Regions from separate parts of the Bradyrhizobium sp. R2.2-H genome, predicted to be linked through region 1. Evidence: riboswitches for the same ligand, from Rfam matches in the RefSeq annotation. Region 1 holds a riboswitch; the other holds the start of a gene.
What was found. A riboswitch is a leader RNA that binds a small molecule or an ion and turns the genes downstream of it on or off. The one in region 1 is predicted to bind glycine.

Region 1 (7,182 bases):
CTCGGAGGCGATGCGCACGAGGTTCACGGCGTTGAAGCGCGCGGTGAGGTCCTGCGTGACGCCGACGACCACACCGGCCTTGCCGTCCTCGGTGACGCCGACGATGGCGACGACGCCCGAGCCGATCTGCTTCTTGCCGTCGTCGGCAAGGCTCTTGAGATCCTTCATCTCGATGCCTTCCACGGCACGTGCCATCAGCTTGACGTCGCCGACCTCGCGCACGCTTGAGGCTGCGCCGTTGCCGGCGGAGGCGCCGCCGCCCATCGCGAGCTTCTTGCGGGCGTCGGAGAGCTCGCGCTCGAGTTTCTTGCGCTCCTCCATCAGCGCGGCAATGCGGGCCGGCACGTCGTCGAGGGAGGTGCGCAGCTCGTTCGCCGCGGTCTTCGCCAGCGCCATGGTGTCGTTGGCGTGCCTGCGCGCGTAATTGCCGGTCAGCGCCTCGATGCGGCGCACGCCGGATGCGACCGCGCTCTCGCCCGTCAGCGTGATCAGGCCGATATCGCCGGTGCGCTTGACGTGGGTGCCGCCGCAGAGCTCGACCGACCAGCCGAGCGCGTTGGCGCCGCGCTCGCGCGCGGTCCTGCCCATCGAGACGACGCGGACCTCGTCACCGTATTTCTCGCCGAACAGCGCGCGTGCACCGGCCTCGCGGGCCTCGTCCACGCCCATGATGCGGGTCGTGACCTCGTCGTTCTCCAGCACAACGTCGTTGGCGATGTCCTCGACGCGGGCGAGCTCCTCCGCCGTGATTGGCTTCGGATGCACGAAGTCGAAACGCAGGCGGTCGGGCGCGACCATCGAGCCGCGCTGGGCGATGTGGTCGCCGAGCACCTGGCGCAGCGCCTCGTGAATGAGATGCGTCGCCGAGTGATTTGCGCGAATCGACGAGCGGCGGACATGGTCCACTTCTAAGCGGACAACGTCTCCACGCCTTATCGGGAACCGCTTCATCTGGACATTGTGCACGATAAGATCATTTGCCTCTTTATGGCAGAGCATAACATCCGCAAGGATCTCACCGTCGGAAATGCGCCTAATCCAGCCCTTGTCGCTGACCTGGCCTCCCGCCTCCGCATAAAATGGTGTCTGATTGAACACCAACTCGCCAGCCCAACCGGCCGGCAATTCGTCTAACTCAGGGCCCCCCTTAATAACGGTTTGGACAACCGCTTCACTCACTTCAAGGTCGTACCCGAGAAACTCCGTTGCGCCGTACTTCTCGCGCATCGGGAACCAATAATCTGCAGTCTTCGTATCACCGCTTCCTGCCCAAGACGCGCGCGCCTTCTCGCGCTGGCGCTCCATCGCATCCGTGAACGCCGCCTGGTCGACGCCGATGCCGCGCGATTTCAGCGCGTCCTGCGTCAGGTCCAGCGGGAAGCCGTAGGTGTCGTAGAGCGTGAAGGCGACGTCGCCGTCGAACATGTCACCCTTCTTTAAGGAAGCGCTCTTCTCGTCGAGGATGGCGAGGCCGCGCGACAGCGTCTTGCGGAAGCGGGTTTCTTCCAGCCGCAGCGTCTCCTCGATCAGATTCTCCGCGCGCATCAGGTCGGGATAGGCCTGGCCCATCTCGCGCACCAGCGCCCAGACCAGCCGATGCATCAGCGGTTCTTTCGCACCCAGCAGCTGCGCATGCCGCATGGCACGGCGCATGATCCGGCGCAGCACGTAGCCGCGGCCCTCGTTGGAAGGCAGCACGCCGTCGGCGACGAGGAAGGCCGAGGAGCGCAGATGGTCGGCAATGACGCGGAACGAGGCCACGGTCTGCTCGTTCGGCCCGGTGCCGAGCGCGGACGCCGTCGCATCGATCAGGTTCTTGAACAGGTCGGTCTCGAACACGCTCTCGACGCCCTGGAGGATGCAGGCCATCCGCTCCAGGCCCATGCCGGTGTCGATCGAGGGACGCGGCAGCGGCTGGCGCTCCTCCTTCGTCACCTGCTCGAACTGCATGAACACGAGATTCCAGAATTCGAGGAAGCGGTCGCCGTCCTCCTCCGGCGAGCCCGGAGGCCCGCCCCAGATGTGCTCGCCGCGGTCGATGAAGATCTCCGAGCAGGGGCCGCACGGGCCGGTGTCGCCCATCGCCCAGAAATTGTCCGAGGTCGGGATGCGGATGATGCGGTCTTCGGAGAAGCCGGCGATCTTCTTCCACAGGCCCGCCGCCTCGTCGTCGGTGTGGTAGACCGTGACGAGCAGCTTGTCCTTTTTCAGCCCGAACTCGCCGGTGATCAGCTTCCAGGCAAGCTCGATCGCGCGCTCCTTGAAGTAGTCGCCGAACGAGAAATTGCCGAGCATCTCGAAGAAAGTGAGATGGCGCGCGGTGTAGCCGACATTGTCGAGGTCGTTGTGCTTGCCGCCGGCGCGCACGCATTTCTGCGAGGTGGTGGCGCGCTGATAGGGCCGCTTCTCCACGCCGGTGAAGACGTTCTTGAACTGCACCATGCCGGCATTGGTGAACATCAACGTGGGGTCGTTGCGCGGCACCAATGGCGAGGACGGCACGATCTCGTGGCCGTTCTCGGCAAAGAAGTTCAGAAAGGTCGACCTGATCTCGTTGACGCCGCTCATGTTCATCCAATCGGGTGTGCTTGGACCCGCTTCCTGCCATCCAAACCAGAGGTTAGGGCTGATATCTGCGGGCCAGAGCGCTTTTAGACAAGGCCTGCTTCAGTGTCCAGAAACTGTGCAAGGAGATCAGAGGGTTGCCGCAGGCGCGCAATCCCGGTTGAAAAGGCGAAACCGCCGCGTTGACAGGCTTGGCCGCCCTGTGGTCTGTAACCATCTATATCGTACGGCCACGTCGGGAGAGACCGGCTTTACTGCCGGCGCCGAAGGAGCAACCGCCCCGGAAACTCTCAGGCAAAAGGACCGCGTGGCTTTGATTGCATCTGGAAAGAGGCGCCGACGGGCCTAACAACCCGGGTGGCACCCGCCGACGGGATAATACTCTCAGGCACAGCGACAGATGGGGCTTCGACAGGTTGGCCCGGGGAATCGTCCCCGGGGAACCGCCGAGGACCCCTGTGATGCCAGTACCCGACGACCAGAAATCGCTCCGACAGACGCCCCTCCACGCCCTGCATGTGTCCCTCGGCGGCAAGATGGTGCCGTTCGCGGGCTACGACATGCCCGTGCAGTATCCTGCCGGCGTGCTGAAGGAGCACCTCCATACGCGCGCCGCGGCCGGCCTGTTCGATGTCTCCCATATGGGGCAGCTCGCGCTCCGGCCGAAGTCCGGCAAGGTCGAGGACGCCGCCCGCGCGCTGGAACGGCTGGTGCCGCAGGACATCGTGGCAATCGCGCCGGGACGGCAGCGCTACGCCCAGTTCACCAATGCGGACGGCGGGATTCTCGACGATCTCATGGTCGCCAATTTCGGCGATCACCTGTTCCTGGTCGTCAACGCCGCCTGCAAGGACGCGGACGAGGCGCATCTGCGCGCGCACCTCGCGGACGACTGCGTCATCGATTCTCTTGCCGACCGCGCGCTGATCGCGCTGCAGGGCCCGAAGGCGGAAGCGGCGCTGGCGAAATTGTGTGCAGAGGCGCCGTCCATGACATTCATGGATGCCGGCCCGCACGAGGTCGCCGGCATCAAATGCTTCGTCTCGCGCTCCGGCTATACCGGCGAGGACGGGTTCGAGATCTCCGTTCCGGCTGCGGACGCCGAGCGCCTGACCAGGACGCTGCTCGAAAACCCGGACGTGCTGCCGATCGGCCTCGGCGCCCGCGACAGCCTGCGGCTGGAAGCCGGGCTTTGCCTCTACGGCCACGACATCGACACTGCGACGACGCCGGTCGAGGCCGCGCTGGAATGGTCGGTGCAGAAGAGCCGCCGCAACGGCGGGATTCGCGCCGGCGGCTTTCCCGGCGCCGAGAAGATCCTCGCGCATTTCGATAACGGCGCATCCCGCCGCCGCGTCGGCCTACGCGCCGAAGGCCGCGCGCCGGTGCGCGAGGGCGCGCCGCTGTTTGCGGACGCGGCCGGCGGCGAGCCGATCGGCAAGGTCACCTCGGGCGGTTTCGGCCCGAGCCTGAATGCGCCGGTCGCGATGGGCTATGTGCCCACGAATCTGAGCGAGCTCGGCACCAAACTCTTCGCCGAGGTGCGCGGCCAGCGACTGCCGCTCGCAGTCGCCGCCATGCCCTTCGTGAAAAACACCTACAAACGCTGAGGATAAGACAATGACCACGACGCTGTACACCTCCGACCATGAATGGCTCGCGATCGACGGCGACGTCGCCACCGTCGGCATCACCGATTACGCCCAGCAGCAGCTCGGCGACGTCGTGTTCGTCGAACTGCCCAAGGTCGGCCGCAGCTTGAAGAAGGCTGAAGCCGCCGCGGTCGTGGAATCGGTGAAAGCCGCCTCCGACGTCTACGCGCCTGTTACGGGCGAAGTGCTCGAGGCCAACGAGGCGCTCGCCGCCGAACCGGCGCTGGTGAACTCGGATGCGCAGGGCGCGGCCTGGTTCTTCAAGATCAAGATGGCAGACAAGAGCGAACTCGGCAGCCTCATGGATGAAGCCGCCTACAAGGCCCATACGGCGTGAGATGACGAGGACAGCCGCCTCATACTCAGTGTCATCACCCGCGAAGGCGGGTGATCCAGTACGCCGCGGCCTCTCGGTTCAATCCGCGCTGCTGGTGAGTACTGGATGCCCCGCCTTCGCGGGGCATGACACCGACAGCCAAATCTAAAGCGAGGACCCATGATGACCGCGCACCGCAAGACCAACGGCGACACCGCCGCAAGTTTCGTCCGCCGCCACATCGGCCCCTCGGCGCGCGACGTCACCGCAATGTTAGAGGCCGTCGACGCGAAAAGCGTCGACGCGCTGATGGCGGAGACGCTGCCGGCTTCGATCCGGCAGGCCGCTCCGCTCGATCTCGGCAAGCCGCTCAGCGAAACCGAGGCGATCGCGCATATGGGCGAGCTCGCAGCCCAGAACCAGGTCTTCACCTCGCTGATCGGTCAAGGCTATTCCGGCACGATCCTACCCGCGGTGATCCAGCGCAACATCCTCGAGAACCCGGCCTGGTACACGGCCTATACGCCCTACCAGCCCGAGATCAGCCAGGGCCGGCTGGAGGCGCTTTTCAACTTCCAGACCATGATCTGCGACCTCACCGGGCTCGACGTCGCCAACGCCTCGCTGCTCGACGAAGCCACCGCCGCCGCCGAAGCCATGGCGCTTGCGGAGCGGCACTCGCAGGTCAAGGCGAAAGCGTTCTTCATCGACAGGGACGTCCATCCGCAGACGCTGGCGGTGATGCGCACCCGCGCCGAGCCGCTGGGCTGGACCCTGATTGTCGGCGATCCCCTCACCGATCTCGCCGAGAGGGACGTGCTCGGTGCGTTGCTGCAATATCCGGGCTCATCCGGCGCGTTGCGCGATCTCAGGCCCGCGATCGCAGCGTTGAAGGCCAAGGGCGCGCTTGCGATCATTGCCGCTGACCTGCTGGCGCTGACGCTGCTGGCCTCGCCCGGCGAGCTCGGGGCCGACATCGCGATCGGCTCAGCGCAGCGCTTCGGCGTGCCGATGGGCTATGGCGGACCGCACGCGGCCTATATGGCGGTGCGCGATGCGCTGAAGCGTTCGCTGCCCGGCCGCATCGTCGGCCTCTCCGTCGATTCCCGCGGAATGCCTGCCTACCGCCTCGCGCTGCAGACCCGCGAGCAGCACATCCGCCGAGAGAAGGCGACTTCCAACATCTGCACCGCACAGGTGCTGCTCGCCGTGATCGCCTCGATGTACGCGGTCTATCACGGCCCCGAGGGGCTCTCGCAGATCGCGCGCAGCGTCCACCGCCGCACCGCCGTGCTCGCGAGCGGCCTGCGCAAGCTCGGCTTTGCGCCGCAGTCCGACAACTTCTTCGACACGCTCAGCGTCGATGCCGGCGCCGGGCGCGCCGAGATCGTCGCGCGCGCTTTGGCCGAGAAGATCAATCTCGGCATCGGTGACACCGGCTTGCGCATCGCGCTCGACGAGACCACGACGCCTGCGACGGTGGAAGCGGTCTGGCGCGCCTTCGGTGGTACCTTCGCTTATGCCGAAATCGACGCCGGGACGCGCGAGGCGCTGCCGGAGACGCTGAAGCGCACCACCCCGTTCCTCACCCATCCGGTCTTCCACGCGCATCGCTCGGAGACCGAGATGCTGCGCTACATGCGCAAGCTCAGCGATCGCGATCTCGCGCTCGACCGCGCGATGATCCCGCTGGGATCCTGCACCATGAAGCTGAACGCGACCACCGAGATGATGCCGCTGACCTGGCCGGAGTTTGCGACACTGCACCCGTTCGTGCCGCGCGAGCAGGCCGCCGGCTATCACGCGCTGTTCGCCCGGCTTTCGAGGTGGCTGTGCGACATCACCGGCTATGACGCCATCTCGCTGCAGCCGAATTCGGGCGCGCAGGGCGAATATGCCGGGCTCCTCGCGATCCGCGGCTATCATGCATCGCGCGGCGAGAGCCACCGCAAGATCTGCCTTATCCCCTCCTCCGCCCACGGCACCAATCCGGCTTCGGCCGCGATGGTCGGCATGGACGTCGTGGTTGTCGCCTGCGAGAAGAACGGCGACGTTGACGTCAATGACCTCCGCGCCAAGGCCGAGAAGCATGCGAACGATCTCGCCGCGGTCATGATCACCTATCCCTCGACCCACGGCGTGTTCGAGGAGCACATTCGCGAGATCTGCGACATCGTGCACGGCCATGGCGGCCAGGTGTATTTGGACGGCGCCAACCTCAATGCGCAGGTCGGCCTGTCCAGGCCCGGCGATTACGGCGCCGACGTCAGCCATCTCAACCTGCACAAGACGTTCTGCATTCCGCATGGCGGTGGCGGCCCCGGCATGGGCCCGATCGGCGTCAAGGCGCATCTCGCCCCGTTCCTGCCGGGTCATCCGTCCACGAATGCTGACGCTCCGGTCGGTCCGGTCTCGGCCGCGCCGTTCGGCTCGGCCTCGATCCTGACCATCTCCTACATCTACATTTTGATGATGGGCGGCGACGGCCTGAAGCGCGCCACCGAGATCGCGATCCTCAACGCCAACTACATCGCAGCACGTCTCGATGCGCACTTCCCGGTGCTCTACAAGAACGAGAAGGGCCGCGTCGCGCATGAATGCATCGTCGATCCGCGCGCGCTGAAGACGACCTCGGGCGTCACCGTCGAC
Region 2 (7,182 bases), 130 kb from region 1:
GTAGGCCGTGGTGAAGATCGGGTCGATGATGCGCAGATCCGAATGCATCACCGCCGTGATGGTCTTGCCGGCCGCAAGCACTGGCGAGGCCAGCGCGGTCGAAAGCGCGACGACCGACAGCGCAAGTTTGGAGGCGAACGCGCGAGGCCCCCGGCGCATGAAGTGGAACATAGAAAGTTCTCCTGACGTGAAACTGTTCAAAGGCAGGTCATTGGTTGAGCATAGGGTTCATTCGTTGGGCGAACTAACCTTATGCAATGCCTTTATCTTTTTGAGACTTGCAGACAGTGCCGATCGCGTCAATCCGGTTTCGTCGCAGCCCCTCACGGCGCGCGCACGGGCTCCACAAAGATCGGTTTGGCTCTACAACACCTTTCCGCTTGTCCTGCCCCGCGCAGATGCAATGCGCGTTCCATCTTTCGAAGCTTGAGAGACATTGAGATGAATCCTGCCAATCTTCCCTTTGATTCCGAGGCGATGCTCGAGGGCCTGCGCGGCTGGGTCGAATGCGAGAGTCCGACCTGGGATGCAGGCGCCGTGGACCGCATGCTCGATATCGCGGCGCGGGATATGGCGATCATGGGTGCGACGATCGAGCGCATTGCCGGCCGCCAGGGCTTTGGTGGCGTCATCCGCGCGCGCTTTCCGCATCCCAAGCAGGGCGAGCCGGGCATCCTGATCGCCGGACACATGGATACCGTTCATCCGGTCGGCACCATCGAGAAGCTGAAATGGCGGCGCGAGGGCAACAAGTGCTATGGCCCCGGCATCTACGATATGAAGGGCGGCAATTACCTCTCGCTGGAAGCGATACGGCAACTGGCGCGCGCCTCGTTCACCACACCGCTGCCGATCACCGTGCTGTTCACGCCGGATGAGGAAGTCGGCACGCCTTCGACGCGGGACATCATCGAGGCGGAAGCGGCGCGCAACAAATACGTGCTGGTGCCGGAGCCCGGCCGCGCCGACAACGGCGTCACCACCGGACGCTACGCCATCGCGCGCTTCAATCTCGAGGCGACGGGCCGGCCGAGCCACGCCGGCGCCACGTTGTCGGTCGGACGCTCGGCGATCCGCGAGATGGCGCGGCAGATTCTCGCCATCGACGCGATGACGACGGAAGACTGCACCTTCTCGGTCGGGGTCGTCCACGGCGGACAATGGGTCAATTGCGTTGCGACGACCGCAACCGGCGAAGCGCTCTCCATGGCCAAGCGTCAGGTCGATCTCGACCGCGGTGTCGAGAAGATGCTGGCGCTGTCGGGCACCAGCAACGACGTCACGTTCAAGGTCACGCGCGGCGTGACGCGTCCGGTTTGGGAGCCGGATGCCGGCACCATGGCGCTTTATGAGAAGGCACGCGGCATCGCCAAATCGCTCGGCGCGGAATTACCGCATGCCAGTTCCGGCGGCGGCTCCGACGGCAACTTCACCGGCGCGATGGGAATTCCCACGCTCGACGGCCTGGGCGTGCGCGGCGGCAACGGGCACACGCTGGAGGAGTTCATCGAGGTGGATAGCCTGGTCGAGCGCGGCCGGCTGATGGCAGGTCTGCTGGCGACGTTGGAGTAACAAGCCAACCGTCATTCCGGGGAGCGTCGAAAGCGCGAACCCGGAATGACTGCGACGACTTCGCACTGCACAATACGTCGGCAGTCACGGTCGAAATTTAGCCTTGTCTAAAAATGAGGCGTATCGTACTGCTCGGCCGTCCACGCGACGATGCGGGAGAGATCGCAGCGAAGGCTTTCAGCCTTCGCTGCGGCGCCGACGGAGCAACCGCCCCGGAAACTCTCAGGCAAAAGGACCGTTTCGTCAGGACGATCTGGAGAGAGGCGGCGCGATTTCAGGCAATCGTGACGCCCACCGAAGGGGATAGTCCGTTGCGAGATCCGCAGCGGATCAAGCTCTCAGGTAACCGTGACAGATGGGGCGCCGCCAACGGCCTTTGGCCGGCGGTTAGCCGACTCTAAACACGGGAGCCCCGAACCTCATCATGACCCATATCGCCATCATCGGCGCCGGCATCACCGGCGTCACGACCGCCTATGCCCTGCTCGAACGCGGCTACAGGGTGACGGTGCTCGACAAGCACCGCTACGCCGCGATGGAGACGTCCTTCGCCAACGGCGGGCAGCTCTCCGCATCGAACGCCGAAGTGTGGAACAGCACCGCGACGATCCTGAAGGGCCTGCGCTGGATGTTCCGGCGCGACGCCCCGCTGCTGATGAACCCGCGGCCGAACTGGCATAAATATTCGTGGATGAGCGAGTTCGTCGCCAACATCGGCAACTACCGCGCCAACACCATCGAGACCACGCGGCTCGCGATCGAAGCGCGCAGGCATCTGTTCGACATCGCGGCGCGCGAGGGGATCGACTTCGATCTCGAACGCCGCGGCATCCTCCACATCTATCGCGACAAGGCCGGCTTCGAATCCGGTCTGCGCGTCAACGCGCTGCTGCAGGAAGGCGGCCTCGACCGCCGCCCGGTGACGCCGGAGGAAATCCGCAGCATCGAGCCGACACTGCGCAAGGACTATCATGGCGGCTTCTACACGCCGTCCGATGCGACCGGCGATATTCACAAGTTCACCCGCGGCCTGGCGGAAGCCTGCAAGCGACGCGGCGCGACCTTCATCCACGAGGCCAATATCGATTCGATCGCACGTGCCGGCAGCGGCTTCGTCATCGGCTGGGCCGATCTGGCCGCGAGCGATGCCGTCGCGGCCGCGCGCGGCGCACTGAACGTGGACGGCGTCGTGGTCTGCGCGGGCGTTGCGAGCCGTCACTTCGCCGCCCTGCTCGACGAGCGCGTCAACGTCTATCCGGTGAAGGGCTACTCGATCACGGTGCAACTCGACACCGCCGAAAGCCGCAACGCCACCCCGACGGTGAGCCTGCTCGACGAGGCCGCCAAGATCGTCACCAGCCGGCTCGGCGCCGATCGTTTTCGCGTCGCCGGGACCGCCGAATTCAACGACTTCAATCGCGACATCCGCGCCGACCGCGTGCAGCCGCTGATCGACTGGGTGCGCAACAACTTCCCCGCCGTCGAAACGTCGCGCGTCGTGCCGTGGGCCGGGCTGCGCCCGATGATGCCGAACATGATGCCGGTCGTGCGCGCAGGGCGGATACCGGGCGTGTTCTTCAACACCGGCCACGGCCATCTCGGCTGGACCCTGTCGGCGGCGACGGCGCAGATGATCGCCCAGACCATCGACGGCTGGCGCGGCCTCAACGCTCCGCCGACGGCACCTTCACTTGGGGTTGAGCGTGAACTGCGACATGCATCCTGAGTGGTCGATATCGGAGACATGCCGGCCTCTTGCGACGGCGCAGCCCTTGGCACACAATTTGCCCTAAGAGGACGGCGTCTCCGGGGCCTTTCCAGCCTAAGTGATAGGCATGATAGACACGACAGAGTTCACGGGAGCCTCAGGGCTCCACACGTTCCGTAGCCGGAGATAAGTGCATGCTGGGTTATCTTATTCGCCGCGTTCTGGCCGCGGTGCCCGTGATGGGCGTCGTCGCGCTGTTCGTGTTCCTGCTTCTGCGGCTGACGCCGGGCGATCCTGCCGCGATTCTGGCCGGCGACAACGCGACACCGGAACGGCTCGAGCGCATCCGCACCTCGCTCGGCCTGAACGAGCCCCTCATCGTGCAGTTCATCACCTGGGTGAACAAGCTGCTGCACGGCGACCTCGGGACATCGCTGATCTCCAACCTGCCGGTGATGAAGATGATCGGCCAGCGGATCGAGCCGTCGATCTCGATCGCGCTGTCCACCATCGTCCTCGCCGTGATCGTCGCCGTTCCCATGGGGGTGATCGCGGCCTGGAAGCACGGCACCTGGATTGATCGCTTCGTGATGGGGCTGTCCGTGCTCGGCTTTTCGGTGCCCGTGTTCGTGGTCGGCTATGTGCTGATCCAGATCTTCGCGATCGAATTGCGCTGGGTGCCGGTCCAGGGCTTCCGCAGCATCTTCAACGGCTTCGGGCCGTTCTTCGAACGCATCATCCTGCCGACCTGCGCACTCTCCTTCATCTACATCGCCCTGATCGCGCGCATGACGCGCGCGGCGATGCTCGACGTGCTCGGCGAGGACTATGTCCGTACCGCGCGCGCAAAGGGCATCAACGAGGTTGCGGTGATGATGCGCCACGCGCTGCGCAACGCCGCGGTCCCCGTGATCACCGTGATCGGCACCGGCTTCGCGCTCCTGATCTCCGGCGTCGTCGTCACCGAGAGCGTGTTCAACATCCCCGGCATCGGCCGCCTCACCGTTGATGCGGTGCTGGCGCGCGACTATCCGGTGATCCAGGCGATGATCCTCCTGACGTCGCTGATCTATGTCGTCGTCAATCTTCTCATCGACGTCGCCTACACCCTGCTCGATCCCCGGATCCGGTACTGAGGCAAGGATAAGAATACAAATGTCAGTCGATACCCTTCCCCAGTCGTCCATTCCGATCACGTCGCCGTTGCGGCCGCGATTCGGATTCCTCACCTCGACGCCCATCATTGCGACCGCGACGGTCCTGCTCACGCTGGTCGTGGTGGTCTCGATCCTCGCGCCGCTGATCGCGCCGCATGATCCGATCCAGCTCGCGCCGTCGCAGCGGCTCAAGCCCTCCTCCGCACAGTTCCTGCTTGGCACCGACGCCTACGGCCGCGACCTGTTGTCGCGCGTGATCTATGGCGGCCGCATCTCGCTTCTGATCGGCATCGGCTCGGCGATTCTGTCGATCGCCATCGGGCTCGTGATCGGCCTCGTCTCCGGCTTCTTCAAGCTGGTCGATTCCGTGCTGATGCGCGTCATGGACGGCCTGATGGCGATGCCGAGCATCCTGCTCGCGATCGCCGTGGTGTCGCTGTCCGGCGCCAGCCTCTGGACCGTGCTGATCGCGATCACGATCCCTGAGATTCCGCGCGTCGCGCGCCTGGTGCGCTCGGTCGTGCTGTCGGCGCGCGAGGAGCCTTACGTCGAGGCCGCGATCTCGGTCGGCTCCAGCCTGCCGAAGATCATGTGGCGCCACCTGATGCCGAACACGATCGCGCCGCTGATCGTCCAGGGCACCTATGTCTGCGCGAGCGCCATTCTGACCGAGGCCATCCTCTCCTTCCTCGGCGCCGGCATCTCGCCGGAGACACCGACCTGGGGCAACATCATGGCCGAGGGCCGCCAGTATTTCCAGATCAAGCCGTCGCTGATCTTCTGGCCGGGCCTCTTGCTCTCGATCGCCATCCTCAGCATCAACCTGATCGGCGACGCCGCCCGCGACGCACTCGATCCGCGCATGAAGCAGCGGGAAGGCAAGTGATGACCAACACCATCCTCGACATCAACAACCTCGTCGTTTCCATCGGCAAGAAGCCGAAGGGCGTGAACATCATCGACGGCATCTCGATCCAGGTGCGCGAGCGCGAGACGCTGTGCCTCGTCGGCGAAAGCGGCTCGGGCAAGTCGGTGACGTCGCTCACCACGATGGGCCTCTTGCCGAAGGGCACGCTGGTTCCCACCGGCGGCAGCATCAAGCTGGTCGGCGAGGAGCTGCTCACCGCGACCGACCGCCGCCTGCGCCAGCTTCGCGCGACCAAGATGGCCATGATCTTCCAGGAGCCGATGACCGCGCTCAATCCGGTGGTGCCGGTCGGCCGCCAGATCGACGAGGTCCTGCGCGCGCACACCGATCTCGACGGGAAAGCGCGGAAGAAGCGTATCCTCGACATGATGGAGCAGGTCCACCTGCCCCAGGTCGAGCGCATCTTCGCCTCCTATCCGCACCGCCTGTCCGGCGGTCAGCGCCAGCGCATCATGATCGCGATGGCGCTGGTGCTGGAGCCGAAGCTCCTCATCGCCGACGAGCCGACCACCGCGCTCGACGTCACCACGCAGAAGCAGATCCTGACGCTGATCCGCGAGTTGCAGCGCGATCACGGCACCGCCGTGCTGTTCATCACGCACGACATGGGGGTGGTCGCCGAGATCGCCGACCGCGTCGCGGTGATGCGGCAGGGCCGCCTGGTCGAGACCGGCCCGCTCGACACCGTGCTGCGCAATCCGACCATGGAATACACCCGCAACCTGCTCGCCTCGGTACCGAGCCTGGTGCCGCGAGCGCCGCGCGAGGAGAGCCGCGAGCCCGTGGTGCTGGAGGCCAACGAGCTCACCAAGGTCTACAAGGAGCGCGCCTTCTTCGGCAAAGGCCGCGAGGTCGTCGCCGCCGACAAGGTCACGCTGACGCTGCGCAAGGGTCGCACCCTCGGCATCGTCGGCGAAAGCGGCTCGGGCAAGTCGACGGTGGCACGCTGCATCGTCCGCCTGATCGATCCGACCTCCGGTGGCGTGCGCCTCGCCGGTCGCGAGATCGCCGACATCTCGCGCCGCCTGCTCCAGCCGCACCGGCAGAAGATCCAGATCGTGTTCCAGGATCCCTACCGCTCGCTGAACCCGCGCGTGACCGTTGGCGACAGCATCGCGGAAGGCCCGATCAACTACGGCGTCTCCCAGGCCGATGCGATGAAGCGGGCACGCGAGCTGCTCGAACTCGTCGGCCTGCCGGCAGATGCCGTGTCGCGCTATCCGCACCAGTTCTCCGGCGGCCAGCGCCAGCGCATCGCCATCGCCCGCGCGCTTGCGCTCGATCCGGACGTGCTGGTCGCGGACGAGGCGGTCTCCGCGCTCGACGTCTCCGTGCAGGCACAGGTGCTGGAACTGCTCGACGAGATCCAGAAGCGGCTCGGCATCGCCATCCTGTTCATCACCCACGATTTGCGCGTCGCTGCGCAAATCTGCGACGAGGTCGTGGTGATGCAGCATGGCCGCGTCGTCGAACAGGGTCCCGCCGCCGAGGTGCTGACGCATCCGAAGGAAGCCTACACCAGGGCGCTCCTCGATGCCGCACCAGGGCGAGGCTGGGATTTTGCGAACTTCCGGCCGGTGGCGGAAGGGGTGGCGGCCACACTGTAGCTCTCTCCGCTGTCATTCCGGGGCATCGCGAAGCGATGAGCCCGGAATCCATCGGACAGCAGACTCTGTAGCGCAATGGATTCCGGGCTCGCGCCCAAGTGGGCGCGCCCCGGAATGACGGTAGATAGAGTCAGCGCGCTCTCACCGCGTCCGCAGCATTCCCAAAACAGCTTGAGGCCATGCACGGCGCGAGTGCTTCCCGCCTTGCTC

Region 2: it holds a riboswitch for glycine, as region 1 does, so the genes downstream of both, EDE08_RS23675 (D-amino acid dehydrogenase) here and gcvT (glycine cleavage system aminomethyltransferase GcvT) in region 1, are expected to answer to the same signal.

Annotation. Positions count from the first base shown of each region.
Region 1 covers NZ_SMBR01000009.1:44,192-51,373, reverse strand. Annotated here, with positions in the region: gene alaS (alanine--tRNA ligase) at 1-2,568, opposite strand, end outside; glycine riboswitch at 2,792-2,880, shown strand; gene gcvT (glycine cleavage system aminomethyltransferase GcvT) at 3,027-4,175, shown strand; gene gcvH (glycine cleavage system protein GcvH) at 4,186-4,554, shown strand; gene gcvP (aminomethyl-transferring glycine dehydrogenase) at 4,717-7,182, shown strand, end outside.
Region 2 covers NZ_SMBR01000009.1:178,590-185,771, reverse strand. Annotated here, with positions in the region: gene EDE08_RS23685 (ABC transporter substrate-binding protein) at 1-171, opposite strand, end outside; gene EDE08_RS23680 (M20/M25/M40 family metallo-hydrolase) at 442-1,572, shown strand; glycine riboswitch at 1,716-1,820, shown strand; glycine riboswitch at 1,824-1,929, shown strand; gene EDE08_RS23675 (D-amino acid dehydrogenase) at 1,997-3,298, shown strand; gene EDE08_RS23670 (ABC transporter permease) at 3,475-4,416, shown strand; gene EDE08_RS23665 (ABC transporter permease) at 4,436-5,323, shown strand; gene EDE08_RS23660 (ABC transporter ATP-binding protein) at 5,323-6,972, shown strand.